DNA from 4 places in the Craurococcus roseus genome. Region 4 is predicted to be linked to each of the others. Evidence: predicted binding sites of a transcription regulator. Region 4 holds the regulator's gene; each other region holds the start of a gene.

Region 1 (6,989 bases), on a different contig from region 4:
CCGGGCTCGCACGACCCGTCGGGGACGGACGACTTCGACCGGGAGGGCTGAACGGCCCACCACCGCCGCCGCGGTCAGTCGAGCGGCCCCGCGCCACCTTCGAGGATGCTGAGCAACTTCTCGGGCACGGGTTCGTGCAGCACGTCGCCGTGCAGCCGCGAAAGCTCGCGTTGCAGCCAAAGGTCGAACTCGCGGCTCGATTGCAGCCCCTTGAATCCGTCCTTCGGCGTCGGAGGGTGGGTTGACATCTGCATGCCCGTCTTAAAGCGGTTGCCCCGCGTCGGTTTCTGCTGGTGCGGCGATGATGTCAGGCGTGCTCTCGGCATGGGTGGTTCCGGTGTCGCGTGGCCAGAGCGGCCAGCCGGCGGCGCGGTTTAGATAATAGATCGTAACATAACGGTTACGCAAGCATGCAGCCGCGACCGGGCTCGGGTGGGTTGCCGCGGAGGGCCCGCCGGTCGAGGATGCGCCGGTGCCGCAGCACGATCCCCGGGCGCTCCTGAAGGACGGGATGGCCCGCCACCAAGCCGGCGACCTCGACGGCGCCGAGCGCCTGTACCGGAAGGCGGCCGCGTCCCGGCCGGCCGACGCCGACGCCCACAACCTGCTCGGCGTGGTGGCCCGGCAGCGCGGCGACGCGCGGGCGGCGCTCCGGCACACGGGCCGGGCGCTGGCCCTCCAGCCGGAAGCGCCCGTGTTCCTCGCCAACCACGGCGGCGCGCTGGCGGAAGCGGGCGAGCTGCGGGAGGCCGTCGGCTTCTTCCGGGCGGCGCTGCGACGCCGGCCGGAAGACCCCGTCGCCCTGCGCAACCTCGGCCAAGCGCTCGCCGCGCTGGGCGATGCAGGGTCTGCACTGGAACCCTTGGGCCGGGCCGCGGCGCTCGACCCGGACGCGCCGGAGCCGCGACTGGCCCTCGCCCATGCCCGACGGGAGGTCGGCGACGCCGAGGGCGCGGCAGCCGCGGCCGAGGCCGCGCTGGCCCGGTCGGCGCCGGACTCGGCGTTGGCGGCGCAGGCGCGGTTCCTCCTCGCGGCGCTGGGCCGGGCCGCCGTCCCGGACCGCGCGCCGACGGGGTACGTGCGCGACCTGTTCGACGGTTTCGCGGAGCGGTTCGATGCCGACCTCGCCGGGGGACTCGGCTACCGGACGCCCGAGCTGCTCGCCGCCACGTTGCGGGACGCCGGGGCGCCGGCGGGCGAGGGGCGGGGGCTCGACCTCGGTTGCGGAACCGGCCTGTCCGGGCTCGCCTTGGCGCCCCTGGTGCGGCGGCTAGAGGGCCTCGACCTCTCGCCGCGCATGCTCGCGCTGGCGCGACGGCGGGGCGTCTACGCCGCGCTGCACCAAGCCGATCTGCTCGAATGGTTGCCCGGGCACCCCGCGGCGTTCGACCTGGTCGCCGCCGCCGACGTCCTGAACTACCTCGGCGACCTGCGCCCGGCCCTGGCCGGCATCGCCGGGGCTCTGCGGCCCGGCGGCTTTGCGGCCTTCTCGCTCGAAGCAGGGGAAGGGAACGGCGGCGCGCCCTTCGCGCTGGGCGCGACCATGCGCTATCGGCACGACCGCGCCCACGCGGCCGCGCTCGCCGCCGAGGCCTTCGAGGTCGTGTCGCAAAGCGAGGCCACGCTGCGGCAGGAGCGCGGCGCGCCGGTCGCCGGCGTGCTCATGGTGCTGCGCCGCCGCGGTCGGGGCGGCTGAAGGGCGCCAGGGGGTGAGCGGTTCCGACCCGGCCCTGGCGTGGGTGCGCCGCGGACGGGGCAGTCGGGGCGCGGCGCCGCCGGGCAGGCGGCGGACCGGCGCCGCCGGCGCGGGGGGGAGCGCGGCGGCTTCGGCGGGCGCCGGGGCGGTTTCGGACAAAACGGCGCCGCCTGGCGCGGCCCGGAGGGTCAACACGCGGTCGTGGTAGCGGTCGAGGCCGGGGCGGTGGCCGATGGACACGACCGCGCTGGCCGGCAGTTCGTTCTGCAACAGCCGCATCATGGCGTCCTGGTTGGCCTCGTCGAGCGCCGCGGTGGCCTCGTCAAGGAAGATCCAGCGCGGGCGGTGCAGCAGGGCGCGCGCGAAGGCGAGGCGCTGCTGTTCGCCGAGCGACAGGGTGCGGTCCCACCGGGCTTCCTCGCCCAGGCGCCCGGCCAGCCGCGCCAAGCCGCAGCGCGCCAGGGCCGCTTCCATCCGCGCGTCCGCGAAGGTCCCGGGCGCGGCCGGGTAGGCCAGGGCGGCGCCGAGGGTGCCGAGCGGCAGGTAGGGGCGCTGGGGCATGAACATGGCGGCGTCGCGCCCGGGCATGCGGATGCTGCCCGAGGCCCAGGGCCAAGCGCCGGCGATGGCGCGGAACAGGGTGGATTTGCCGGTGCCGCTCTCGCCCTGGATGAGCACCCGCTCGCCGGGGCGGACCACCGCGTCGGCACGGCGCACCAGGGTGGCTCCGCACGGGGCGGCGACGCTGAGCCCGGCAAGCCGCAACTCCTCCGGGCCGTCCGCCGCAGCGGCGGCGGCGCCCGTCTCGGCGGGGACGGCGGCGCCCCGGCCGGCGGCGCCGAGCCGCGCGGCGTCGCGGAGGCTGTCCTCCAGCTCGATCACGCGATCCACGTGGCTCACCCAGTCGGCCACGCGGGGGTAGTTGGTCATGAACCAGGTCAGGGCCTTGGTCACCTCGCTGAAAGCCGAGCCGACCTGCATCAGCACGCCAAGGCTTATGGCGCCAGCGAAGTAGCGGGGCGAGACCACCAGGAGCGGGAAGATGTGGGTCATCATCCCGTAGGCCGAACTCAGGCCCATCAGGCGGCGCTCGACCCGGTTGAGGTCCACCATGACCGCGGACACGCGGCCGAAGGCGCGCCGCAGGCCGCGCTCCTCGTCGGCCTCGCCGCGGATCAGCGCCACGCCTTCGCTGTTCTCCCGGAGGCGGACCAGCGCGAAGCGGTGGTCGCTTTCTACCTCGTTGCGCAGGGCGTTGATGGCGGTCATGGGCCGGCCGATGGCCCAGGTCGCCCAGGTGCCGACCACGGCATAGATCGCCGCGGCGAAGACCATGTAGCCGGGGATTTCCGTTTCGTGGCCGGCCAGGACCACGGGCAGGGCGCCGGAGACGGTCCAGAGGATGCCGACGAAGGACACCAGCAGCAGCGCCGAGTGCAGCAGGCCGATGGCGAGCTCCACCGCCGTGGAGGTGGCCCAGCGGGTGTTCTCGCTGATGCGCTGGTCCGGGTTGTCGGCGGCGCCGGGGAGGAATTGCAGGCGGTAGTGGCAGGAATCGGACAAAAGCAGGCGTTGCAACCGCCGCACCTGCCACTCCCGCCACCACACCTGGAGGGTCTGGCGCGCGTGGAGCTGCAGCACCGCGGCGACGATGCCGGCCACCGCCAGCGCGGTGAACACGCCCAACTGCCAGAAGAATTCGTCGCCGTCCCGCTGCTCCAGTGCGTTGAAGAAGTCGCGGTTGCAGATGTTGAGGCCGATCTGCAAGGCGATCTGGAGCAGGGTGAGGCCGACCACGGCGGCGGTGATCGCCCAGGCGGAGCGCCACTCCTCCGAGGTGTAGTAGGCCGAGGTCAGGCGCCAGAGCTTGCGGCCGAAGCTTTCGGGCGGGCGGGCTGCGCGGGCGTCGTAGTCGAGGTCCGGACCCGCTCCCATCCCGCTCTCTCCCCTCTATTGCCCCAATCGGGCGGGCGCCGCCCCATTTTCGCCACAAGCAGCCTTACTTCTGCCATAAACAACCCGACAGTGCGAGGGAACACATCGCGACTTTTTGTGGTGTAATGTGCCCGTTAGAATCCGTTTCACAGAGGGGCATCGAACGGGCTGGTGCCGCCGCAAAGGGCCCGTGGAGCGGATCCCGGGGACGCGGCGGGGAAGTTGTCGGGATCGATGGCGCGGTCCGGGTGTGTACCGCTTGCCGGTGCGTCGAGTCGTCGCCTCTGAGCGACGGCAAGGTTCACATTCAGGATCGGAAAGTTGGATTTCCTAACTGTTGTGAGGGTATTCGCGGACGCCTTGAGCGAGGGCGCTGCGCCGCCCACCAGCCGAGCCGCTTGGCCGGGCGAGGCCGAGAGGTCGAAGCCTCCCGCGTCAGCAGGCTTCCGACCTGCGCGGAGGCCCCGCGCGAGCGCCCCTTGCGCCCCGCCCAGGACGGAGCCGGCGGACCAGAGGTCCGGGGTGCCGGAGGTACGGTCGCGCGGGGCTGATGGTGTGTCCTGCCGGGGTTTGGCGGCGGATGGGACGTCGGACGTTGGCGTGCGGGGACGCTCAGGCCCGTGCGGGTGCGGCTTGTACGCCTTGGAGGCGCCGGCCGGCGCGGCACCGGCCATGACGGGAATAAGGTATACTGCCTCACGCATGTGTGAGGATTATCAGGCTCCTTGCTCAACCAAAAGAGAAATGCAACGACCTCTGCCTGCGGGGCGAAATTGTGGCGGTTCGGCTGCGCCTGCACCCTCTGCGCTCGACTGCGCTTTTCCGGTGGAACGCTCGCCTGTCGAGAACGTTAAGCGAACACCACCACACAACCGAAGGATCAGAAGCATGGCAGCTTCCGCCTCGAAGTCCGGACCCGCCGACAACCCCAAGACCGAAGCCGATCCGGGCTCCAACGCCATCAAGGACCCGGATGATTGGACCACGGGCGAGGAGAAGATGACGGGCGCGCAGGCCAGCTACCTGAAGACGCTCAGCGAGGAAGCCGGCGAGGAGTTCGACCCGGGCCTGACCAAGGCCGACGCTTCCCGCCGGATCGACGAACTCCAGTCGAAGACGGGCAGGGGACGCTAAGCGTCCTCTGCTCTTTGAGATGACGACAGGGCCAGGACGCGGCTGCCTTCGTTCGCCGCCCTGGCCTCTGTCGCGACTTGAGGGGGTCACGCGACCACGGACCGTTGCGTCGGTTCTCCCGCGTGTCCCAAAGGCGTGTTCCACCGGCGACCGGCCACCCTCTCGGCAAAGCGCAACGCTCTCATGCAAATTCGGCTGAGTGCATTGCGCGTCATCCTCAAGTGTTCCAGATTTGTTCTTATACGTGTAGCCTGGACGCTGAGGGAGGCCTGCGGCGGTGAGCCTGATTCACAACGAACGGGTGAAGTTGCTGGCGCTCGCCTTCAACACGGCGGCCACTTCCGCCTTCACAGTCGGCGTGCTGGCGCCGGTGGCGGCCACGTTTTACGACCTCGGCCCGTCGCGGGAGGCGCCGAGGACGGTGGTGATTGGTGCCTTGTTGTGGATCGGGGCCTCCGTCGTGCTACATCTGGCAGGACGCAGGGTTCTCGGGTGGCTGAAGCCGTGACCAGCCTTGAGTTGTTCGCTTTTGTCATTCTCCCGATCGGTGTGGCGGCTTCGGCTTGGGCGGTCATCGCGGTCGTCGAGCGCCGCGGGGGTGCCAGGGGAGGACCGGAGAACAAGGGCCCGAAATGACCAGCCAAGCTTGGGCTGTTCGTCCGTCGACCGGACATGCGCAGTTGACGTGCTCTCCAACCAGCGGTGAGGGATGGGCCTGACCTTTCTCTCCTCCAGGAGCAAGCTCAGGCTTGTCTCGCCCACATTTGGTAGCGCACCAGCGGCCACGAACCTCTCCAACCAGCCGCCGCCTCATTTACCGACACCTCGGCTAGCGCTTGGCCGGGCACATGGGACAGTTGCGGGTTGTATGCGGCATCGGAGCCAGATCGCCTTGGCAGTGCGCCACAATGAGAGCGGCTATTCCTTCATGGGCGTGCTCTGCCCTGCCGTTTCCATTCATTGAAGCAAGAGGTTCACACGCTCTTGCACCGCGTCGAAACCAGTATGTACGAAGCTGGGTGGACAGCAAAAGGTGCGTAGAGTCATTCTTGATCTAAGTTTTAAATAGAAAGAAGTCAGTTTCTTCCAAGGAGCGACGCTCCAGCGGCAGAGAAGACACCAACTTTCTTATTAAGATTTGGAGGTATGTACATGGAAGTTTTTTATGAAACAAATGAGGTGGTTAGACTAAGGATTACCACAGAATTCTTGAGCATGTTAGAAAGACATCGGATTTTTTATCAAAGGGTAGATGATCCAAAAGCACCCCCAGTTCCACTGGAAAAGCGGCGGTGGAAACCTGGTGACGTGTTGGCGTTCCGTAAGGATTGTGTTCTTGAGCCTTACACTACGATCGGCGCAGGAAACAGTATCTTTTCTGTTGGTTCTTTTGGATCAATCATGTCAGAGCTGCCGCTGAACACTAAGATTGGCCGCTATTGTTCTATTGGACCAGGCGTCAAGCCTCTCGGCTTTCGCCATCCATTGCATGCCGTATCCATGTCATCCGCGGCCTTCAATCCCAGGCGGGAGTTCGTCCATTCATACCTCAGAGACTTCGAAGGCACATTCAGCGCTTCTGCGACATTCGCGCCTGTGTCAACCCCGCAACCACAGTTCCGGCCGCTTTCCATCGGGCATGACGTCTGGATCGGCGCATACGTCTCGCTTCCGGGTGGCGTCACGATCGGTAATGGTGCAGTAATTGCGTCCAACACGGTAGTAACCAAAGACGTTCCATCTTATGCCATTCTCGGTGGAAACCCAGGCAAAATCATCAAATTTCGATTTGAAGACAAAATTCAGGCAGATTTGGAAGCCATACAATGGTGGAACTACGAGCTGTCGGATCTGCACGCAATAGGGATGAACGATCCTGCTGCGTTCTGCGCGGCATTTCCCTCCAGGCGCGTACACTTGCGTGAGTACAAGCCGCGATCTGTCGACATCTGGGCCGAGTGCCAACAGCTGATGCGCTCCTCTGCTTGGCCATGATGGCTACCACAAAGTTTTTGCAGGCGGTCGGTGGCATGGGCGGCATGGGTGCGGTTCGACGGGCGGTGCGAGGAAGGCACGTCTCCGGAAGCGGTGTCCCAAGGGCAGCGTTCCGGCCCAAGGGCTGTTCGACCAAAGAACGGACCCAAGCGGCCCGAAGTGTGGCGACGAGCGTGCAAACTCGATTTGAAAAGCGCATTCGCTCCAAGGCTTTTACCTTCTGCACGGC
Region 2 (6,989 bases), on a different contig from region 4:
CGCAGCACCGGCCGGTAGGCCAGGCTCATGCGGTTGATGCGTTCGAGGTCGGCGAGCGCCGAGCCGAACTCCGCTTCCGTGGCGGAAGCGTCGTCCATCCACTCGTCCGCCGTGCTCCGCTCGCGCAGCACGGCGCTCAACCTTCGAAGTCCCGCCGCGTCGCGTCCGGGTCCATGTTGGGGTCCTCGACGATGCCCGGGCCGCCGCCGAGGTAGCCGTGGCTGCTGGTGCCGCCGCCGCCCGTGCCGCCCGGGTCCATGCCGCCGGCGCTGCCGACTCCGCCGCGCACGCCGGGCGCCCTGCCGTCGTCCGGCACACCCGCCCCGGCGGAAGCCGCGCGCTCCGCCGCGCCCTCTTCGCCGCGGACGGGCACGGTGCCGTCCTCCACCACGTCCCGCGGGTCCAGACCGCCCGCCGCCATCGCGCGCGCCTGCATCCCGGTGAGCGTCAGCCGCACCTGGCCGCCCTCCACCGAAGCGACCACGCCGAGCGGGATGGCGCGGTGCTCGCCCTCGCCAGCCGGGTCGTCGCCCCGCGCCAGCTTGATGCGCCCGCGCTCCAGCCTGTCCACCGTGCCGACGCGCTGCCCGTCGGACCCCACCACGGCCATGTGCTCCCTGATCTCGGGACCGTCGCTCATGTCATCCCCTCCGCTGCGCGCGCCGCCCCCGATGTGGGCAGCGCAGCCGCCGGCTCAAACCGCGGTGAAGCGCATGGTTTCGGCCGAAAGGCCGGGGCCGAAGGCGATGGCGCAGCCGCGCTGCCCGGGCACCGCCCCCGCCATCATGCGCCGCAGCACGAACATCACCGTCGCCGAGGACATGTTGCCGTGCTCGCGCAGCACCGCCCGGCTGTCCTCCAACAGCCCGTCCGGCAAGGAAAGGCCGTTCTCCACCGCGTCCAGCACGCTGCGCCCGCCCGGGTGCACCGCCCAAAGCGAGATGTCGGAAGGCGCCGCGCCGTCGAGGATGGCCTCGGCGTGGTCCGGCAACGCGCGCGCCAGGGTCAGCGGCACCAGGCCGGAGAGCGTCATGTCGAAGCCGGCGTCGCCGATGCGCCAGGTGATGTGCTCGCGCGCCTCGGGCACCAGCGCGGCGCGGAAGCCGTCCATGCGCAGCCCCTCCGCCTCGGCCGTGACGAGCGCGGCGCTGCACCCGTCCGCGAACAACAGGAAGCACATGAGCTGGTCGAGGTCGCTGGCGGGCTGGAGGTGCAGGCTGCACAGCTCCAGGTTCACCACCAGCACCCGCGCCGACGGGTCGCTACGCACCGCCTGCCGCGCCAGCTTCAGCGCGTTGATCGCCGCTTGGCAGCCCATGAAGCCGACGATGGTGCGCTCCACGTGGCCGGGGATGCCGTAGCGGCGGATCAGCCAGTGGTCGAGGCCGGGCGCGGCGAAGCCGGTGCAGGTGGCGAGGATGAGGTGCGTGATCCGCGGCCCTTCCCCTTCCAGCCCGAGCGCGTCGCACGCGGCCTCGGCGAGCGCCGGCGCGTCCGCCTCGAAGCGCGCCATCCGCGCGCCCGTGGAAGGGAAGCGGCCCTCCAGCTCGTAGAAGCCGTCCATGGTGCGGTACTCGTCCGGGTCCGGCTCCAGCACGGAGAAGCGCGCGTCGATCTGCGACTTCAGCGCGAGCCGCCCGAAGGCGGAGCGGGTGCGGTCGTCGTCGATCAGCCGGGCCGCGAAGCGTTGGAAGGCGCCATGCACCTCGTGGCGAGGGACGGCGGTGGCGATGCGGTTGATGTGGGGAACGGTCACGCGACGCCACATGGGGGTCGCGGGCGGCCCGTCACCCCCGGGCGCGCCGGCGGGCCGTTCACCTCTGGGACACGGTCCCGCTGCGCGCGTCCACCTGCAAGTTCACCCGCGCGCCGGCCTGCTGGGCGGAGGCGAGGATGGCGTCGCCCTCCCGCCGGGCCTCCCCGATGTCGGAGAAGCCCCGCTCCCGCAACAAAGCCCGCGCCTGGGCCTCGCTGAGCGGCTTCTCGTCGCGCACCCGCCCGGTCTTGGCGTCGAGCTTCAGCGGCCCGGTCGCCTCGCCGTAGCGCTTCGCGTCGGCGACCGTGACGGTGTCGCCCTCCCGGCTCATCGGCCCGAGGCCGGAGTAGCCCCGCGCCCGCAGCACGATGGCGATCTGGTCCGCGGTCATCTGGCCGGGCTCGAGGCTCTGGGTGGCCATGCTGCCGGACCCCTGGCCGGCGGCGTGTCGCGGGGCGGTGCCGAACAGGGCCAGGCAGCAAAGGCCGGCCGCGGCGAGGGTCTTGCGCATCGGGTGTTCCTTGCCGTGTCCCGCCTTGAACGCGCGAACGGGGGCATGGGTCAACCCCGATGGGGAACGATGCGCCGCTTCGGGAGTCCGCACGGGCCGCGCGGCGTGGCGGATGCTCGCCCCCGAAAAGCCGCGGGATCACCCGTTCCCGGGCGGGAACGCGCCGGAAAGCGCGGGAAGCGCCGAAGGATGAACTTCTTTGGCGCAATGGCCGTACGGGTCCGGGCAGTCCCCTCGCTCGACCGGGCCGTTACGATCTCAGGTATATCGCCGCCAAAGACAGATCGAGCCCGATCTCCGGCAGGGCGATGGCCGCGCCCGGCCCTCGCGCGACCTCCGGCCGCCAATCCACCGAACGCGACAGCATGGTAGCCTCTGGCCGGTCCTGCGCCAGCAGCACGACGGCGCGAGGAGGCAGGGTTCGGCGGCGTAGTCCTGCGCCTCCGTGCCCCGTTCCGTGCGCTCGGTCGTGGGCGACAGCACCTCGAACACCACCGCCGGGGTCGCCACGTCGCCGTCGTCGTCACGGCCGCATTCGACCGTCGCATCCGGGTAGCGGACGCGGCCCCGCGCGCCGACAAGGCATCCAGCAGCCGCGTCGAGAGCCGGGCATGGGGCCGCGTGCCGCCGACCATGCCGCGCGGCACGGGCTGCACCCCATCTAACTCCCACCGCTCCGGCTGTTCGCGCTCCCAAGCGGGGAACTCGTCCAGCGTCCACGGCCGGGCCAGTGACTGCCTCACGGGCCCCTCCCTTGCACCGGGGATAACTCAACGCGACGCACCCCGGCCATCAGGGGGGCGCGTGGGGAACAACGGCCACGAACGTGGTTGCTGGTCCCCGACGCCAACAGCATTGAAATCAACCAGCAAGAGAACATATAATGAACACTGCGTGGCGGGCCGCTCCGCCGCGCTGCGGAGGCGGGCTACGGCATGGAATTGCGCCGCAAACTGGAAATTCTGGCCGACGCGGCGAAGTACGACGCCTCTTGCGCCTCCTCCGGCACCGAAAAGCGCGACAGCAAGGGCGGCAAGGGCATCGGCAGCACGGAAGGCATGGGCATCTGCCACGCCTACGCCCCGGACGGCCGCTGCATCTCGCTCCTCAAGGTGCTGCTGACCAACGCCTGCGTCTTCGACTGCGCCTACTGCGTCAACCGCGCCGGTTCCAACGTCCAGCGCGCCCGCTTCACCGTGCCCGAGCTGGTGGACCTGACCCTCGACTTCTACCGCCGCAATTACATCGAGGGCCTGTTCCTCTCCTCCGGCATCATCCGCTCGCCCGACTACACCATGGAGCAGGTGGTCGCCGTGGCGCGCGAGCTGCGGGAGAAGCACAACTTCCGCGGCTACATCCACCTCAAGACCATCCCCGAAGCCTCCCCGGAGCTTTTGTCCGAAGCCGGCAAATACGCCGACCGCCTTTCCATCAACATCGAGATGCCGGTCGAGCGGTCCTTGAAGGAGCTGGCCCCGGAAAAGGACTTCGCCGCCATCCGCCGCTCCATGGCCCGGATGCGCGCCCGCATAGACGAGGCGAGGGAAGGGGAGGCCAGCGCCCGCCGCCCCGCCGCCAAGGCCGCCGCGCCGCGCTTCGCCCCGGCGGGCCAGTCCACGCAGATGGTGGTCGGCGCCGACGCGGCCGACGACCGCGCCGTGTTGGGCACCAGCGTCAACCTCTACGGCTCCTACCGCCTCAAGCGCGTCTACTACTCCGCCTATTCCCCCATCCCCGACGCCTCCAGCCTGCTGCCGCCGCAACCGCCGCCGCTGCTGCGCGAGCACCGGCTCTACCAAGCCGACTGGCTGCTCCGCTTCTACGGCTTCGAACTGGACGAGATCATGGCCGGCGCCGAGGGCGGGATGCTCGACCTCGGCGTGGACCCCAAGCTCGCCTGGGCGCTCCGCCACCGCGGCCGCTTCCCCGTGGACCTGAACCGCGCCCCGCGCGAGCTGCTGCTCCGCGTCCCGGGCCTCGGCGCCAAGTCGGTGGAGCGCATTTTGTCCGCCCGCCGCTTCCGCGCCGTCCGCGCCGAAGACCTGGGCCGGTTGCGCCTCTCGCTGCCCAAGCTCCTGCCCTTCGTCGTCACCGCCGACCACCGCCCCCGCGGCAACCTCCTCGATCGCGCCGACCTCCGCCGCTTGGTCGCCCCGCGCCGCAGCGCCTTCGGCGCCCTGGCCCGGCCCGCGGCGTCGGCGCAACTGGCCCTGCTCTGACGATGGGCGTCCCCATGCAGCGGATCGGGGCCATCCTCGCGGGCCCCGCCGACTTCCCCGGCTGGCGCGCCCAAGCCCGCCGCCTCCTCGCCGCCGGCGTCCCGCCCGAGGCCGTCGAATGGCGCGCCCCCGGCGACCAGCCCGGCCTGTTCGGCACCGCCCCCGTGCCGGACGTGCCCGCCACCCTGGCGACGACCACGGGCCGCGGCGGCTATTTGTCCGAAAGCGGCAATCTCCTCCCGCCACCCGGCGGCACTTCGTCCGAACACGACAACACCGCCCGGTTTCCGGCCGGCGATCCGTCCGGATGCCGCGACGGCGCCCATCCCTCCGCCGGTGATTTGTCCGAATGCCGCACCGGCGCCAGCGAACCCGGCCGCTCCGTCCCGGTTGCGACCGTCCCGCGCGCCTTCGTTGATTTGTCCGAAACCGCCATCCGCCACCGCGACCCGGAGCGTTTCGCCCTGCTGTACCGGGTGCTGTGGCGGCTGGCCCACGGCGAGCCGGCGCTGATGCGGGTGGCGACCGACCCCGACGTCGCCCGCTTGGAGGCGATGGCGAAGGCCGTCCGGCGGGACGCGCACAAGATGCACGCCTTTGTCCGCTTCCGCGAAATCTCGACGGAAGACGGCCCGCGCTTCGTGTCCTGGTTCGAGCCGGAGCACCACATCCTGGAGGCCGAAGCCGGCTTCTTCGTCCGCCGCTTCGCATCCATGCGTTGGTCCATCCTGACGCCCAGGGCCTCCGCCCATTGGGACGGCGAGGCCCTGGCGATCGGCCCCGGCGCCCGCCGCTCGGACGCGCCCCCCGAAGACGCGCAGGAGGACCTCTGGCGGGCCTACTACGCCAGCATCTTCAACCCGGCCCGGCTCAAGCCCGGCGCCATGCGGGCGGAGATGCCGGTGAAGTACTGGCGCAACCTCCCGGAGGCGCGCCTCATCCCGAGCCTGATCGCCGAAGCCCCGCGCCGCGCCGCCGCGATGGTGGAGCGCGGCGCCTCCGCCCCGGCTCCGCGCCGGCAGCGCAACATCCACTTGCCGGCGCAGCCCGTCGCCGCTTCCGACGTTACGACGGCTATGCCAGCCGACCTCTTCGCCGCTTCCGCGGCCGACCCGAAGGAAGCCCTCGCCGCGCTCCGCGCCGAGATGCTAGCGCTGAACAGCCTGCCGCCCTGGACGGCCGAGGCCACGCAGATGGTGTTCGGCGAAGGCCCGGTCGGCGCGCCGCTGCTCTTCGTCGGCGAGCAGCCCGGCGACGAGGAGGACATCGCCGGCCGCCCCTTCGTCGGCCCCGCCGGGCGCCTGTTCAACAAGGCCTTGGAGGAGGCCGGCATCGGCCGGACCGAGACCTACGTCACCAACGCGGTCAAGCACTTCAAATTCAAGCCCACCGGCCGCCGCCGCCTGCACCAGTCGCCCGATGCCGGCGATATCGCCTACTACCGGCCCTTCCTGAAGCGCGAGATCGACCTGGTCGGGCCGCAGCTCGTGGTGACGCTCGGCGCCACCGCGCTGCGCGCCATGACGGGCAAGCCGCTCGCCATCAACAAGACCCGCGGCGAGGTGCTGCCGGTGGCGGACGGCCCGCCGATCTTCCCGACCGTCCACCCCTCCTACCTGCTCCGCCTGCCCGATCCGGACAGCAAGGCGCGCGAGTACGAGCGCTTCGTCGCGGACCTCAGGCGGGCGCATCGCGAGGTGGCGTGAGCCGCCCCTCAGCGCCCCTCGCGCGCCGCGAGCTGCTGGATCTGGTTGCGCATGGCCGCGAGCAGAGCCGACACCTGCCCGTTGTTGCGCTGGACCACGGCGGAGTACTCGCTCCGCTGCGTCAGCCGCAGCGAGGTGCCTTCCGCGATCACGTCCACCACCTTCGGCTGCCCGCCGACGTTGCCCACCCGCCAGTCGAGCGAGAAGGGCGCGATGTTCGGGCGCTCGATGATGGTGTTCACCAGCACGTCCTCCTCGGCGCGCTGCTGCGCCCGCCCGAGCGAGAACCGCACGCCCTGGTACTCGCCGAAGCGGGCGGACAGGTTGCGTATCAGCGTCTCCTCGAACAGGCGCATGTACTCCTGCTGCTCGGCGGGGCTCGCTTGGCGCCACCAGCGGCCGAGGATGAAGCGGCCGACGCCTTCGACGTCCACGGCCTTGCGCAGGATGGACGCCACTTGCTGGCGGCGGCGCTCCACCGGCGCGTTGGAGTTCAGCGCCGCGACCAGCTCCTGGCCGGTGGCCTGGATGAACTGGGCGGCGCGGGCCGGGTCGGCCCCCTGGGCGCGGGCGTCGCGGCCGCCCGTCGCCGCGGCGAGCGCGAGGGCGGTCCCGAAGAAGAAGCGGCGGGAAGCCATGGTCGTGCGGGTCTCCTGCGTTGTGCTGGCGTCGTCGGCGCCTCAGCGGCCGGCGGGCGCCGAAGGTTCCCCGGCGCCGGCGCCGAAACCGGTCCCGAAGGCGGCCGGCGCGCCGGTCCGGTTGCCGATCTCGGCTCGCCGCCGCTGGCGGTAGGCGCT
Region 3 (6,989 bases), on a different contig from region 4:
GTCAAGCAAACCGCGCCGCGGTTGCGGCGCGGCGGACAGCGGCCATAAGGGCCGCATGTCGGACACGGTCCCCACGACGGCCCCGGCCGGCGGATCGCTCGCGGAGTTCGTGCGCCGCCACGACCCCGACCGTTTCCTTTGCGCCCTCTTCGCGCCCGCCGAGCGCCGCGAAACCCTTTTCGCTCTGGTCGCCTACAACCACGAGCTGGCCCGCGCGCGCGAAGCCGCCCGCAACCCGATGGCCGCGCTGATCCGCCTGCAATGGTGGCGCGACGCCGTGGAGGACGCCGCCGCCGGGAAGCCCCCGCGCCGGCATGAGGTCGCCGAACCGCTCGCCCGCGCCGTCAAGGGCGGGTGCATCGAACCCGCCGACCTGCTCGCCCTCGCCGACGCCCGCGAAGCCGAAGCGGAGGAGGACGGGGAGGGCATCCCGACCGTCCCCGCCTTCCAGGCTTACCTGCGCGGCACGGCCGCCGCGCTCGCCGTGGCCGGCGGCCGCCTGCTCGGCGCCCCGCCGGAAGCGCTGCCCGGCCTGCAACGGCGCGGCGCCGCCTACGGCGCCACGGGCGTGCTGCGCGCCGTACCGGCCCTCGCGCGCCAGGGCCGCTGCCTGCTGCCGGCCGACGCCCTCGCCGTGCACGGGCTGACGCCAGCCAAGGTCGTGCGCACCCCGACCGCGCCGGCGCTCAGAGCGGTCGCAGCCGACCTCCTCGCCGCGGAGGAACTCCGGGCGCCGCCGCCCGAACCGCTGCCCTCGCGCTGGATCGCCGCGGCGCTGCCGGCGGTGTTGGCCCGGCGGGACGCGCGCCGCCTCCTGGCCCGTGGCGTCGCCGCCGACCCGGCCCGCACGACCGGCGACAAGCTGGCCGTCACCTTGGCCGCCCTGCGCGGGAAGGGCTGACCGGCCGGGGAAGCCAAGTGCCGTCGATATGACCGGGGAAGGGCGCCCGCCCTGCAACGGGCGCGGTTCCGCCGCGCTTCGGACACTGTCAGGCGCCACCTTGGCGGGAAAGGGCGGCAAAGGCCGCCGCGACGAGAGGAGAAGGAGATGACTCGCCGCTTGTCCTGGGCCGTCAAGCTCGTGGCCTTGGTCGGCACCGCCGTCGGGCTGTCGGGTTGCGTGGCGTACACCACCCCGGGCTACGCCTACCGCACGCCCGGCTATTACGCGCCGCCGCCGGTGTACCGGCCCTACGTGCGCCCCCACGGCGGATGGGGCTACGGCTATGGCCGGCCCGGCTGGGGCGGGCCGCGCGGCTACTACGGCCGTCCCTATTGGTGAGCTAGGCCCGCCGCTTCCGCCGCACCGGCTCCGCCTCGCGCGCCAGCAGCGGCATGAGGAAGCGGCCGGTGTGGCTTTCGGGCGACGCGGCGACATCCTCGGGCGTGCCCTGCGCCACCACGCGCCCGCCGCCTTCGCCACCCTCCGGGCCGAGGTCGAGTATCCAGTCGGCGGTCTTGATGACCTCCAGGTTGTGCTCGATCACCAGCACGGTGTTGCCGGCCGCCACCAGCGCGTGCAGCACCTCGAGCAGCTTCCGCACGTCCTCGAAATGCAGGCCGGTGGTGGGCTCGTCCAGGATGTAGAGCGTGCGGCCGGTGGCACGGCGCGCCAGCTCCTTCGACAGCTTGATGCGCTGCGCCTCGCCGCCCGACAGCGTCGTCGCCTGCTGGCCCAGGTGGATGTAGCCCAGGCCCACCTCGCGCAGCACCCGCAGCTTCTCGGAGATGGCGGGCACGGCGGAGAAGAACTCGCAGCCCTCGTCCACCGTCATCTCCAGCACGTCGGAGATGGACTTGCCGCGGAACTGCACCTCGAGGGTCTCGCGGTTGTAGCGCTTGCCCTTGCAGGTGTCGCAGGTGACGTAGACGTCGGGCAGGAAGTGCATCTCGATCTTGATGAGGCCGTCGCCCTGGCACGCCTCGCAGCGGCCGCCCTTGACGTTGAACGAGAAGCGGCCCGGCTTGTAGCCGCGCGCGCGGCTTTCCGGCAGCTCCGAGAACCAGTCGCGGATCGGCGCGAAGAGGCCGGTGTAGGTCGCCGGGTTGGAGCGCGGCGTGCGGCCGATCGGCGACTGGTCGATGTCGATGATCTTGTCGAGCAGCTCCAGCCCTTCGATGCGGTCGTGCGGGCCGGGCACGGTGCCCGCGCCCATCAGGCGGCGCGCGGCGGCCTTGTAGAGCGTCTCGATCACCAGGCTCGACTTGCCGCCACCGGAAACGCCGGTGACGCAGGTGAAGGTGCCGAGCGGGAACTCCGCCGTGACGTTCTTGAGGTTGTTGCCGGCGGCGCCTACCACCCGCACCACGCGCTTCTTGTCCACGGGGCGCCGCGTCGCCGGCACCGCGATGCCGCGCCGCCCGGACAGGTAATCGCCGGTGAGGCTGGCCGGGTTGGCCGCCACCTCCGCCGGTGTGCCCTGCGCCACCACGCGCCCGCCGCCGGCGCCCGCCGCGGGGCCGATGTCCACGAGATGGTCCGCGGCGCGGATCGCGTCCTCGTCGTGCTCCACCACCAGCACGGTGTTGCCGAGGTCGCGGAGGCGCCGCAGCGTCGCCAGCAGCCGCTCATTGTCGCGCTGGTGCAGGCCGATGGAGGGCTCGTCCAGCACGTAAAGCACGCCGGTGAGGCCGCTACCGATCTGCGAGGCGAGGCGGATGCGCTGCGACTCGCCGCCCGAGAGCGTCGCCGACGAGCGGCCTAGCGAGAGGTAATCGAGGCCTACGTCCACGAGGAACTGCAGCCGCTCCTCGATCTCGCGCAGGATGCGGCGCGCGATCTCGCGGCGCTGCGGCGTGAGCGTGTCCGACACCGTGCCGAACCACTCGCGCGCCTTGCGGATGGAGACGTCGTTTGCCTCGCCGATGTGCCGGCCCGCGACCTTCACCGACAGCGCCTCGGGCTTCAGCCGGTGGCCGCTGCAGGCGGGGCAGGGCTTGTCCGCCTGGTAGCGCGTCAGGTCCTCGCGCACCCACGGGTTGTCCGTCTCGCGGAAGCGCCGCTCCAGGTTGGGCAGCACGCCCTCGAAGGGTTTCTCGACCACGTAGGCGCGCAGACCGTCCTTGTAGCGGAGCGCCACCGTCTCGTTCCCGGTGCCCTGCAGGATGGCGTGGCGCACCTTCTCCGGCAGCTCGCCCCAGGGCGTCGAGGTCGAGACCTTGAAATGCTTCGCCAAGCTTTCGAGCGTCTGGTCGTAGTAGGGCGCCGAAGCGCCGGTCCAAGGCGCGACCGCGCCTTCCTTGATGGAGCGGAGGTCGTCCGGCACCACCAGCATGGGGTCGAAGAAGGTCTGCGTGCCGAGGCCGTCGCAGGTCGGGCAGGCGCCCTGCGGGCTGTTGAAGGAGAAGAGCCGCGGCTCGATCTCCTCGATGGTGAAGCCGCTCTCCGGGCAGGCGAACTTGGCGCTGAACACTGAGCGCTCGCCGGTGTCGGCGTTCTCCGCGTAGGCCACGCCGTCGGCGAGCGCCAGCGCGGTCTCGAAGCTGTCGGCGAGGCGCGGGGCGATGCCCTCGCGCACCACGACGCGGTCCACCACCACCTCGATGTCATGCTTGAGCTTCTTGTCGAGCTTCGGCGCTTCCGAGAGCAGGTGCAGCGTGCCGTCCACCTTCACCCGCTCGAAGCCGCGGCGCTGGAACTCCGCGAACTCCTTGCGGAACTCGCCCTTCTTGCCGCGCGCGACCGGCGCCAGGAGCAGCAGCCGCGTTCCCTCCGGCATGGCCAGCACGCGGTCCACCATCTGGCTGACGGTCTGCGCTTCGATCGGCAGGCCGGTGGCGGGCGAGTAGGGCACGCCGACGCGCGCCCACAGCAGGCGCATGTAGTCGTGGATCTCGGTGACGGTGCCGACGGTGGAGCGCGGGTTGTGGGAGGTGGTTTTCTGCTCGATGGAGATCGCCGGCGAGAGCCCCTCGATCGAGTCCACGTCCGGCTTCTGCATGAGTTGCAGGAATTGCCGGGCGTAGGCGGAAAGGGATTCGACGTAGCGCCGCTGCCCTTCGGCATAGATCGTGTCGAAGGCGAGGGAAGATTTTCCGGAGCCGGAAAGGCCGGTGATGACCGTCAGCGTCCCGCGCGGGATGTCGAGGTCCAAGTCCTTGAGATTGTGGGTCCGGGCGCCGCGGATGCGGAGGGGGGAGGTGCTCTCGAACATGCGCGCTCCGCATCGGGCGGCCCAGGGGAATCCCTGGCCGGCCGGGTGGTGTTCTGGTCTTGTTCACGCTATATATGACCGGCCGCGGGGCGCCTGGGAAGGGCGTTTGGATGGCCGGCTACGGTTGTCCAAGGTAGTGTCGCGGCACGACTGGCGCGAGAGGGCGATTCCCATGGCGGGCGTGAACAAGGTGATCCTTCTGGGCCGCCTCGGGCGGGACCCGGAGGTCCGGAACTTCCAGAACGGCGGCAAGGTGGTGAACCTGCGCCTGGCGACCTCCGAGCGGTACAAGGACCGCGAGGGCAACCAGCAGGAGCGCACCGAGTGGCACTCGGTGGCGATCTTCAACGAGCGGTTGGGCGAGGTCGCGGAGAAGTACCTGAAGAAGGGCAACGAGGTCTACATCGAGGGCCAGCTCGAAACCCGGAAGTGGCAAGGCCAGGACGGGCAGGAGAAGTACTCCACCGAGATCGTCCTGCGCCAATTCCGCGGCGAGTTGCAGCTCGTGGGCGGCCGCGGCGGGGCCGGCGGCGGCGACGCACCGGCCGAGGGCGGGTCGTTCAACGGCGGCGGCGGGCGGTCGTCCTCCTTCGGCGACCGTGGCGGCTCGTCGGGCGGCGGCGGCCGGGGCGGCTGGGATAAGCCCAAGAGCGCCGACCTGGACGACGACATCCCGTTCTGAGGCGGCTGGCGCCGTCCGCGCTCAGGCTTTGACGAAGGGGCAGTTGCCTTCCGCCAAGGGCCGGAAGGCCTGCTCCGCCGGCGTGGTCGCCAGCACCTTGAGGTAGTCCCACGGCCCGCGGCTCTCGGCCGGCTCCTTCACCTGGAACAGGTGGGTCGGGTGGAGCTTGCGGCCGTCCGCGCGGACGGAGCCGGGGCCGTGCGCGTCGTCGTCCGTCGGCAGCCGCTTCATCGCCTCGATTGTGTCGAGGCCCGACGCCTTGGCCCGCGCCGCGCCGATCTCCGCCACGGCCCGCAAGTAGTGGAACGCGGCGCCGTAGGCCTGCGCCTGCACGCTGTTCGGCGCGTGGTTGTTCGCCATCTTGCCGCGCAGCCGCCCGTGCAGCGCGCGGGTGCGGTCGTTGAGGTCCCAGTAGAAGCTCTCCGTCAGCACCAGCCCTTGCGCGGTGGGCAGGCCGAGGGTGTGGACGTCCACGATGAAGCCGATCATCGCCGCCGGGCGGATGCCGCGCCCCGCCAGGCCGAATTCGCCCGCCTGCTTGACGCAGTTGATCATGTCCGCGCCGGCGTTGCAGAAGCCCACAGCGTCCGGCCGCGCGGACGCCGCGCTGACGATGAAGGACGAGAAGTCGGTGGTCTGCGGGAAGGGGTAGACCGCGCTGCCCACCACCTGCCCGCCGTTCGCCTGCACCACCCGCGTCGCCTCGCGCTGCACCGAATGGCCGAAGGCGTAGTCGGCGGTGATGAAGAACCAGCGCTTGGCCCCGGCTCGGGCGAGCGCGCCGGCGGTGGATTGCGCGCAGGCCCAGGTGTCGGTGGTCCAGTGGACCATGTTCGGGCTGCACGCCGGGCCGGTGAGGTCGGCGGAGGCGGCGCCGCTGTTCAGGTGGGCCTTGTTCTTCTCCCGCGCCAAGCCGTTGATCGCCATGGCGATGGCGCTGTTGTTGACCTCCAGGATGGCGTCCACCCCGTCGCGGTCGAACCACTGCCGGGCGACGTTCACGCCCACGTCGGGCTTGTTCTGGTGATCGGCTTGCAGGATCTCGACGTTCAGGCCGCGCGCGGAGGCGCCGAAATCCTGCGCCGCCTGCCGCGCCATGACGACGCAGTTCGGCCCGCTGATGTCGCGGTAGGGGCCGGACATGTCGGACAGGACGCCGATGCGGACCGTGGGAGACGCCGCCTGTTGCGCCCGCGCGGCGCCGCCGCCCGCCACCATCGCCGCCGGCAGCGCCAGCGCGCCCCGCCTGGATAGCTCCATGTCCGTCCTCCCTCCCGCCGGCTTCGCGCCGTTGCAGCGGAGCCTAGCCCCGCGACGGGCCGCGGAGGGAGCGGAATTTCCATTGCCATAACGGTCCGGAGGGCGCCGGAGTCGTTTGGATTCTCGGGCGTCTTGCGCTATATAAGTTTCCTGATTTCCATGGACTTGGCCCCCGCCGCCACGCGGCCGGGCGACGCCGCGACGGCCCGGTCCGGGCCGCTTCCGCGGGCCGGTCCGCAACCAGCGAGAGCAAGCACGGCGTGAGCGGCACCACCAAGGACGGCGGCGGCGGAGCCCGGCCGGAGGAGAGCCCCCCGGTCGCCCTCGAGGAGGAGATGCGGCGCTCCTACCTCGATTACGCGATGAGCGTCATCGTCGCCCGCGCCTTGCCGGACGCGCGCGACGGGCTGAAGCCGGTCCACCGGCGCATCCTCTACGCCATGCACGAGAGCGGCTTCACCGCCGACAAGCCGTACCGCAAGTCGGCGCGCGTGGTCGGCGAGGTCATGGGTAAGTACCACCCGCACGGCGACAGCGCGATCTACGACGCCATGGTGCGGATGGCGCAGCCCTTCTCGCTGCGCGTGCCGCTGATCGACGGCCAAGGCAACTTCGGCAGCATGGACGGCGACCCGCCGGCGGCCATGCGCTACACGGAGTCGCGGCTCGCAAAATCCGCCACGGCGCTGCTGGAGGGCATCGACGAGGACACCGTCGATTTCCAGCCCAACTACGACGAGAGCGACAGCGAGCCGCGGGTGCTGCCCGCCGCCTTCCCGAACCTGCTGGTCAACGGCGCCAACGGCATCGCCGTCGGCATGGCCACCAACATCCCGACGCACAATCCGGGCGAGGTCATCGACGCGACCCTGGCGTTGATCGCCGAGCCGGAC
Region 4 (6,989 bases):
AGCGCGCCCGCGCCTCCGTCGTCAGCAGCGCGGCGGCCTTGGGCTCCATCGGCGGCGGCCCCTCCACGGCGGCGAAGGCGGCCGCGCCGGCCAGCTCCTCCAGGGTCTTCGCCCGCTCTTTCAGGTCCGGCATCAGCGCCCGCACCCGCTCCGCGCCCTCGGCGCCGAAGAGGACGTTCCGCTTCGCCAGCCGCTCCATGACATCGTGCGCCAGCCGGTCGTCGTCGGCCGCGCGCAGGTACACGCCGTTCAGGTGCAGGAGCTTGGCGTAATCCATGCGGCTGGCGCTGCGGCCGACGTCCTTGAGGTCGAACAGCGCGATGGCCCGGTCGCGCGGCACCACCTCCTCGTCGCCGTGCCCCCAGCCGAGGCGCAACAGGTAGTTGCACAGCGCTTCCGGCAGGAAGCCCTGCTCGCGGAACTCCAGCGCGCCCACCGCGCCGTGCCGCTTGGACAGCTTGGCCCCGTCGGCGCCGTGGATCAGCGGGATGTGCGCGAATCTGGGCCGCGTCCAGCCCATGGCGTCGTAGATCGCGCATTGGCGGAAGGTGTTTGTCAGGTGGTCGTCGCCGCGGATGACGTGGGTGATGCCCATGTCGTGGTCGTCCACCACGACGGCGTGCAGGTAGGTCGGCGTGCCGTCCGACCGCAGGATGATCATGTCGTCCAGCTCGGCGTTGGAGACGCGCACCTCGCCCTGCACCAGATCGGGCACGACGGTCTCGCCCTCCCGCGGCGCCTTCAGCCGGATCGCCGGCTTGGCCCCCGCCGGCGCCGTGGCCGGGTCGCGGTCGCGCCACGCGCCGTCGTAGCGGGGCGGCCGGCCTTCCGCGACCGCGCACTCCCGCGCCTGTTGCAGCTCTTCGGGCGTATCGAAGGCGAGGTAGGCGCGGCCTTTCGCCAGCAGCTCCCGCGCCACCTCGGCGTGCCGCGCCTCGCGCCGGCTCTGGAAGATCGGCGGCTCGTCCGGCCGGAGGCCCAGCCATTCCAGGCTGTCCAGGATCTGCCTGACGGCCTCCTCGGTGGAACGCGCCCGGTCGGTGTCCTCGATCCGCAGCAGGTACTGCCCGCCGTGCCGCCGCGCGAAGAGGAAGTTGAACAGCGCGGTCCGTGCCCCGCCGATGTGCAGGAAGCCCGTGGGGGAAGGGGCGAAGCGGGTGCGGACGGACATGCTTGTACCTGCGATCTGCCGAGGCGGAGGAGAGGGCGCAGGCTTGCCGCCGCGGCGACGCGCCCGCAAGGCGCCGGCGCACGCCCGCCAACATGGGCGCGAGCACCGACGGCCCGCCGATCGCCGCGCGGCGGTGATGCACGGAGGCCGGGCATGGGAGCCGGGCGCCGTACCGGCCGGGGCACCGCGCCGCGAAATCCGGTGCGCCTCCACGCCGAGGACGGCCACGCCTCCCAACTCGACCGCTACGGCCGTCAGCCGGTCCCCTGCGCGTCAAGCGTGCCATCCGGCCGATCCAAGCGTCCAGGTTGCGGCCGCAAAAGCGTGGAACCCAACGGCCTTCTTGAGGAGGTCGTGGAACGAAGGCCGTTCGCGGGTCTTGCCTCCTGGGAGAGCAACGATCGCCGGCGACGCCCGCGCCGGACAGCGCCAAGGGCGGGACGGCGCGCAAACCCGGTCGGCACCGGTGCGCCGCGCGACCGAGCAGCGAAACTCGCCTTATGGTTGACGGCGGCGCGCGCGTCGCGGCAGGTTCGACACGATGCCTGCGCCGCCGCCAAATCCGTCCGCCGCGTCCGTTCCTCTCCTGGTGTCGGCGGCGGAACCAGGACGCGCCGCGCAATGGCTGCACCAGTTCGCCGAAGCGGAGCGGTTGCGCTTCGCCCCCTGGTTCGCCGTGGCGCTCGGGGCGGGGGTGCTCCTCTACTTCGCGTTGCCGGCCGAGCCGCCGGCGGCGGCGGTTTGGGTGACGCCGCCACTCGTCCTGTTCGCACTCCTGGTCGGGGCATGGCGCGGCGCGGCGGCGGGTTGGGCGTCGGGCCTCGTCGCCGCGCTCGCGCTCGGCTTCGCCGCGGCCCTTTGGCACGCGGGGCGGCAGCCGGCGCCGCTCGACTTGCCGCGCGGCGCCGTCGTCGTCACGGGCAAGGTGGCGTCGGTCGACATTCTGCCGGAAGGCCGCCGCGTCACGCTGGAACGGCCGCGCCTCGGCGAGGGCGAGCCGGCCCTGCCGCGCCGCATCCGCGTCCGCCTGCGGAGCGAGGATCCGGCGCGACCCGCCCCGGGGGACGTGCTGAGCGTGCGCGCCCTGGTCCGCCCGCCGGTCCCGCCGGCCTATCCCGGGGCGTGGGACTTCCAGCGCGCGGCCTTCTTCTCGGGCCTCGGCGGCAGCGGCTTCGCCATCGGCCGCGCCTCGGTCGAGCCCGGCGCGGAAAGCGTGCCCCTGGCCGGCCTGCGCGCGGAGATCGAGGCCCGCACCACGGCCGCGCTGCCGGGCGGCGCGGGCGCCATCGCCGCCGCGCTGCTGACCGGCGGGCAGAGCGCCATACCCGCCGCCGACCTCGCGGCCATGCGCGACTCGGGCCTCGCGCACCTGCTGTCGGTGTCGGGGTTGCACATCGCCATCGTCATGGGCGTCTCCTTCGCCGTGCTGCGCTTCGCCCTGGCCGCAGTGCCGCCGCTGGCGCTGCGCCTGCCGGGCAAGCCGTTGGCGGCGGTGGGGGCGCTGGGCGTGGGCGGGTTCTACATGCTGCTCACCGGCGCCGAGGTGCCGATGCAGCGCTCCTTCGCCATGGCCGCGCTGGCGACGCTGGCGCTGCTGACCGGCCGGCGCGCGATCTCCATGCGCGGCCTGGCGCTCGCCGCGGCCGTGGTGCTGCTGTTGCAACCGGCGGCGGTGCTGGGGCCGAGCTTCCAGATGAGCTTCGCGGCGGTGATGGCGCTGATCGCCGGTTGGGAATGGCTGCGGCCGCGCCTGCCGCCGCCGGAGCGGCGCTGGCGCCGCCGGATCGCGGTGGCGCTGTTCGGCACGGTCGCCACCTCCATCCTCGCCGGCGCCGCGACGACGCCCTTCGGCCTGCACCACTTCGGCCGGTTGCAGCTCTACGGCGTGGTCGCCAACGCGGTGGCGGTGCCGCTCACCTCGGCCCTGATCATGCCGGCCGGGATGGCGGCGGTGGCGCTTATGCCGCTCGGCCTGGAAGGGCTGGCGCTGGCGCCGATGGGCTGGGGCGTGGAGGCGGTGCTGGCCGTGGCGCGCGCCGTCGCCGCTTGGCCCGGCGCGGCGGTGCCGGTGCCGCCCATCACGGCCGGGGGGCTATGCGTCGTCGCCTTCGGCATGGCGTGGCTTTGCCTGTGGCGGAGCCGCTGGCGCTTGCTGGGCGTGCCGGTGATCGTCGCGGGCTTCGTGGCGGGTGCGGCGCAGCGTCCGCCGGACATGCTGGTCTCGGCCGACGCGCGGCTGATCGCATTGCGAACCGGGGACGGACTGTTGCTGCAACGCCTGTCCGGCGCGTCCAACCTCACGCGCGACGTATGGCTGCGCCTCTACGGGCGGGAGACGGCCGAACTCTTGCCGCCGCAGCGCGCGGGAACCTTCGCCGGCGGCGCCATCGCCTGCGAGGCCGGCGCGTGCGCCATCCGGCCCTCGCCGGCCGGCGCGGTCGCGGCGGTGCTCCTGCGCGGTGACCCGCCGGCCTGGGCCTGCGCCGGCGCGCCGCTGGTGGTGTCGGCCGAGCCGGTGCGCGGCCGGTGCGCCGCGCGGGTGGTGGACCGCTTTTCCGTGTGGCGCGACGGCGCGCACGCCGTTTGGCTGGAACCGGCGGGGCCGCGCGTGTTGAGCGACCGCGAGGCCCGGGGGGCGCGGCCCTGGGTGCCGCCGCAGCCGAAGCCGCGCAACGCGGCGGCGGCGCGCGAAGCGCCTCCGCAGCCGACGCCCGAGCCGGAGTAGCCCAGGAAGCTCAGTACTTCCGCAGCAGCCCGACCAAGCGCCCCTGCACCTTCACCCGGTCCGGGCCGAAGATGCGCGTCTCGTAGCGCGGGTTGGCGGCTTCGAGCGCGATGGAGTTGCCGCGGCGGCGCAGCCGCTTGAGCGTGACCTCGCTCTCGTCCACCAGCGCCACGACGATGGAGCCGTTGTCCGCGGTGTCGCCGCGGCGGATCAGCACGGTGTCGCCGTCCAGGATGCCGGCCTCGACCATCGAGTCGCCCGCGACCTCCAAGGCGTAGTGCTCGCCGCCGCCGAGCATGGCCGCCGGCACCTCGACGCCGGTGCCCTGGTCCCGCAGCGCCTCGATGGGCAGGCCGGCGGCGATCCGGCCGTAGAGCGGCAGGTTGACGGCCGCAGCCTCGTTGGCCGCCTTCTGCACGCCCGACAGGTGGGCGGCGAAGTTGCCGCGGATGACGTTGGGGGTGAAAGCGGCCGCGGGCGGAGCGGCGGCGGGCGCGGAGGCGGCGGCCGCGGTCGCGTTGTCGCCGCTGGCGCTACCGCGCCTCGGCGCCAGGTTCTCGGGCAGGCGCAGCACCTCCAACGCCCGGGCGCGGTGGGCGCGCCGGTGCAGGAAGCCGCGCTCTTCGAGGGCGGTGATGAGGCGGTGGATACCGGACTTCGACTTCAGCTTCAGCGCGTCCTTCATTTCCTCGAAGGAAGGCGAGAAGCCGGTCGTGCGAAGGTGCCGGTCGATGAAGATGAGCAGCTCGTGCTGCTTGCGGGTGAGCACAGATCGCCTCCGTCCGTCGCCGCGGGCCGGTGCCCTCAGTGGCACCGAACAAATCAGCAACTGTCAACGACGTTCTATAAAAGTTCTACGATGGCGTCAAATGTTTTCCCCAAGGGTGCGGAATGGATTTCGTCTCAAACACCCAGATCATCGAGGAGGATGACCTCCACCGTTTCCCCGGCCGCGGCCGCCGGGGCGTGCGGCGCGCGCAGCACCAGGGCGTCCGCCCGCGCGAGCGTCTTCATCATGGAGCTGTCCTGCACCGGGAAGGGGAGGGCGACGATTTCGCCTTCCGGTGCCTTTTCCAGCCGCGCCCGGAGGAAATCGAAGCGCCGGTCGTTTTCCGGCAGCGCCGCCCCGAGTCGCGCCCGCATCGTCCGCGGCGCCAACTCGCCGGCCAAGCCCGACAAGCGCCGCAACGCCGGCACCAGGAACACCACGCCGCAAACCAGCGCCGACACGGGGTTACCGGGCAGGCCGAGCAACGGGGTAAGCCCGAGTCGCCCCCAGATCAGCGGCTTGCCCGGCCGCATGGCGATTCGCCAGAAATCCAGCGCGAAGCCTTCCGGGCCGAGGGCGCTCTGCACCAGGTCGTGTTCGCCCACGCTGGCGCCGCCGGTGGTGACCAGGAGGTCGCAGCCCCGCGCCGACGCCGCGGCTTCCGCGATGGCCGCTTCGTCGTCGGGCGCGATGGGCAGCACCAAAGGCTCGCCGCCGTTGGCGCGCACCAGCGCCGCCAGGGCGTGGGCGTTGCTGCTGACGATTCCCCCCGGGATCACCGCCTCGCCGGGCAGGGCGATCTCGTCGCCGGTCGCCAGGATGCCGATTCGCGGGCGGCGGTGGACGGTGAGCCAGGGGTGGTTGGCGGCGGCGGCGAGGCCCACGTCGCGCGCCGTCAACCGCCGGCCGGCCGCGAGCAGCGATTCGCCTTCTTCGAAGTCCAGGCCGCGGCGGCGGATCCAGCGGCCGGGGCGGACCGCCTCGCCCACTCGCACGCGGCCTTCGTCGGCTTCGGCATCCTCTTGCAACAGGATGGCGTCCGCGCCGTCGGGCACGAAGGCGCCGGTGAAGATGCGGACCGCCTCGCCGGGACCGACCGCGCCGGCAAAGGGGTGCCCCGCCGGGGCGCTGCCCACGACGCGCAACTCGGCGCCCGCTGTCGAAGCGTCCGCAGCCCGCACCGCGTAGCCGTCCATGGCCGAGACATCGGCCGGCGGTTGGGTCAGGCGGGCCGGCACGGGCCGCGCGAGCACCCGACCGCCGGATGCGGCCAGCGGCACGGTTTCGGCCGGCGTGGGGGCGAACGCCTGGAGGATGCGCTCCCTCGCTTCCTCGACCGAGATCATCACTCCGCCTCGTAAGTTCCTGATTTGCCGCCGGACTTGCGGGCCAGCCGCACCGCCTCGATGCGCATGCCGCGGTCCAGCGCCTTGCACATGTCGTAGACGGTCAGCGCCGCCACCGTCACCGCCGTCAGCGCTTCCATCTCGACCCCGGTCCGCCCGGTGAGCCCCACCGTCGCTTCGATCTCCACCGCGTCGGGCGGCGCCGGCGAGAGGTCCACGGCGACCTTGGTGAGCGCCAGCGGATGGCAAAGCGGGATCAGGTCGGAGGTGCGCTTGGCGGCCATGATGCCGGCGAGCCGGGCCACGCCGAGCACGTCGCCCTTGCCGACCTGCCCTTCCTGGATGCGGGCGAGCGTTGCCGGCGCCATCACCACGCGGCAGCGCGCCACCGCCACGCGCGCCGTTTCCGCCTTGGCGGAGACATCCACCATCGCCGCCCGGCCCGCTTCGTCGAAATGGGTGAAGCGGTCGCCTCCGCCGCCCCCTTCACCGCCGCCGCTCACAGGCGCCCGTCCCGTGCGGGAGCGCCGCCTACCAAGCGCCGGCTCAGGGCGTTGGCGGCCATGCCCAGCCGGCGCGCCACCCGCGCCGGGTCCGCCCAGCGCGCGTAGCGGAGCGCTTCGCGCGGCCGGCGCGCCTCAATCGCCAGGTCGAAGCAATCGGAGTCGGCGGCGCGCTGGCGCTGGCGGAGCAAGGCATCCAGTTCCGCGTCGGCGAGCCCGCGCGCCAGCTTGCGCATCCGGCGCGTGGCGGCGCTGAGGTGGAGGGCGCCCGCGCCCTGGTTCGACGCGGAGCCCCCGCGCACCGAGTAGAGGTACAGGGCTTGGTCGGCCGCGAGGCGGAAGCGCGCCCCCGCGCGGACGCACTCGAAGTAGAAGAGGAGGTCCTCCCCGACCTGGATCTCGGGCCGGTAGCGCACCCCGGAGCGCTCCAGGAAATCGCGGCGCATGATGGGCTTCAAATAGCCGATCTTGGACC

The links. The regulator LexA, encoded in region 4, represses DNA repair genes until DNA is damaged. The targets are predictions, from matches to a motif close to TGTTCTANNTANGTTC.
Region 1: the regulator LexA is predicted to act here: its motif matches at 4,477-4,492, upstream of ABD067_RS22950 (DUF3072 domain-containing protein).
Region 2: the regulator LexA is predicted to act here: its motif matches at 3,142-3,157, upstream of ABD067_RS10415 (putative DNA modification/repair radical SAM protein).
Region 3: the regulator LexA is predicted to act here: its motif matches at 4,204-4,219, upstream of uvrA (excinuclease ABC subunit UvrA).

The regions. Positions count from the first base shown of each region.
Region 1 covers NZ_BAAAFZ010000084.1:16,187-23,175, forward strand. The annotation lists gene ABD067_RS22930 (sigma-70 family RNA polymerase sigma factor) at 1-51, shown strand, start outside; gene ABD067_RS22935 (hypothetical protein) at 75-248, opposite strand; gene ABD067_RS22940 (methyltransferase domain-containing protein) at 473-1,696, shown strand; partial or broken gene ABD067_RS22945 (ABC transporter ATP-binding protein/permease) at 2,018-3,631, opposite strand; gene ABD067_RS22950 (DUF3072 domain-containing protein) at 4,520-4,765, shown strand; gene ABD067_RS22955 (hypothetical protein) at 5,043-5,273, shown strand; gene ABD067_RS22960 (CatB-related O-acetyltransferase) at 5,918-6,760, shown strand; gene ABD067_RS22965 (NosD domain-containing protein) at 6,922-6,989, shown strand, end outside.
Region 2 covers NZ_BAAAFZ010000025.1:32,266-39,254, reverse strand. The annotation lists gene ABD067_RS10435 (methyltransferase domain-containing protein) at 1-131, opposite strand, end outside; gene ABD067_RS10430 (DUF2171 domain-containing protein) at 137-640, opposite strand; gene ABD067_RS10425 (type III polyketide synthase) at 695-1,756, opposite strand; gene ABD067_RS10420 (hypothetical protein) at 1,815-2,267, opposite strand; gene ABD067_RS26410 (Uma2 family endonuclease) at 2,526-2,939, opposite strand; gene ABD067_RS10415 (putative DNA modification/repair radical SAM protein) at 3,203-4,486, shown strand; gene ABD067_RS10410 (UdgX family uracil-DNA binding protein) at 4,501-6,192, shown strand; gene ABD067_RS10405 (MlaC/ttg2D family ABC transporter substrate-binding protein) at 6,201-6,830, opposite strand; gene ABD067_RS10400 (MlaA family lipoprotein) at 6,873-6,989, opposite strand, start outside.
Region 3 covers NZ_BAAAFZ010000080.1:13,057-20,045, reverse strand. The annotation lists gene ABD067_RS22595 (squalene/phytoene synthase family protein) at 56-901, shown strand; gene ABD067_RS22590 (hypothetical protein) at 1,049-1,282, shown strand; gene uvrA (excinuclease ABC subunit UvrA) at 1,284-4,154, opposite strand; gene ssb (single-stranded DNA-binding protein) at 4,327-4,836, shown strand; gene ABD067_RS22575 (ABC transporter substrate-binding protein) at 4,858-6,096, opposite strand; gene gyrA (DNA gyrase subunit A) at 6,432-6,989, shown strand, end outside.
Region 4 covers NZ_BAAAFZ010000019.1:58,273-65,261, forward strand. The annotation lists gene gltX (glutamate--tRNA ligase) at 1-1,171, opposite strand, end outside; gene ABD067_RS08690 (ComEC/Rec2 family competence protein) at 1,761-3,896, shown strand; gene lexA (transcriptional repressor LexA) at 3,907-4,665, opposite strand; gene ABD067_RS08700 (molybdopterin molybdotransferase MoeA) at 4,800-6,011, opposite strand; gene moaC (cyclic pyranopterin monophosphate synthase MoaC) at 6,011-6,514, opposite strand; gene ABD067_RS08710 (glycosyltransferase family 2 protein) at 6,511-6,989, opposite strand, start outside.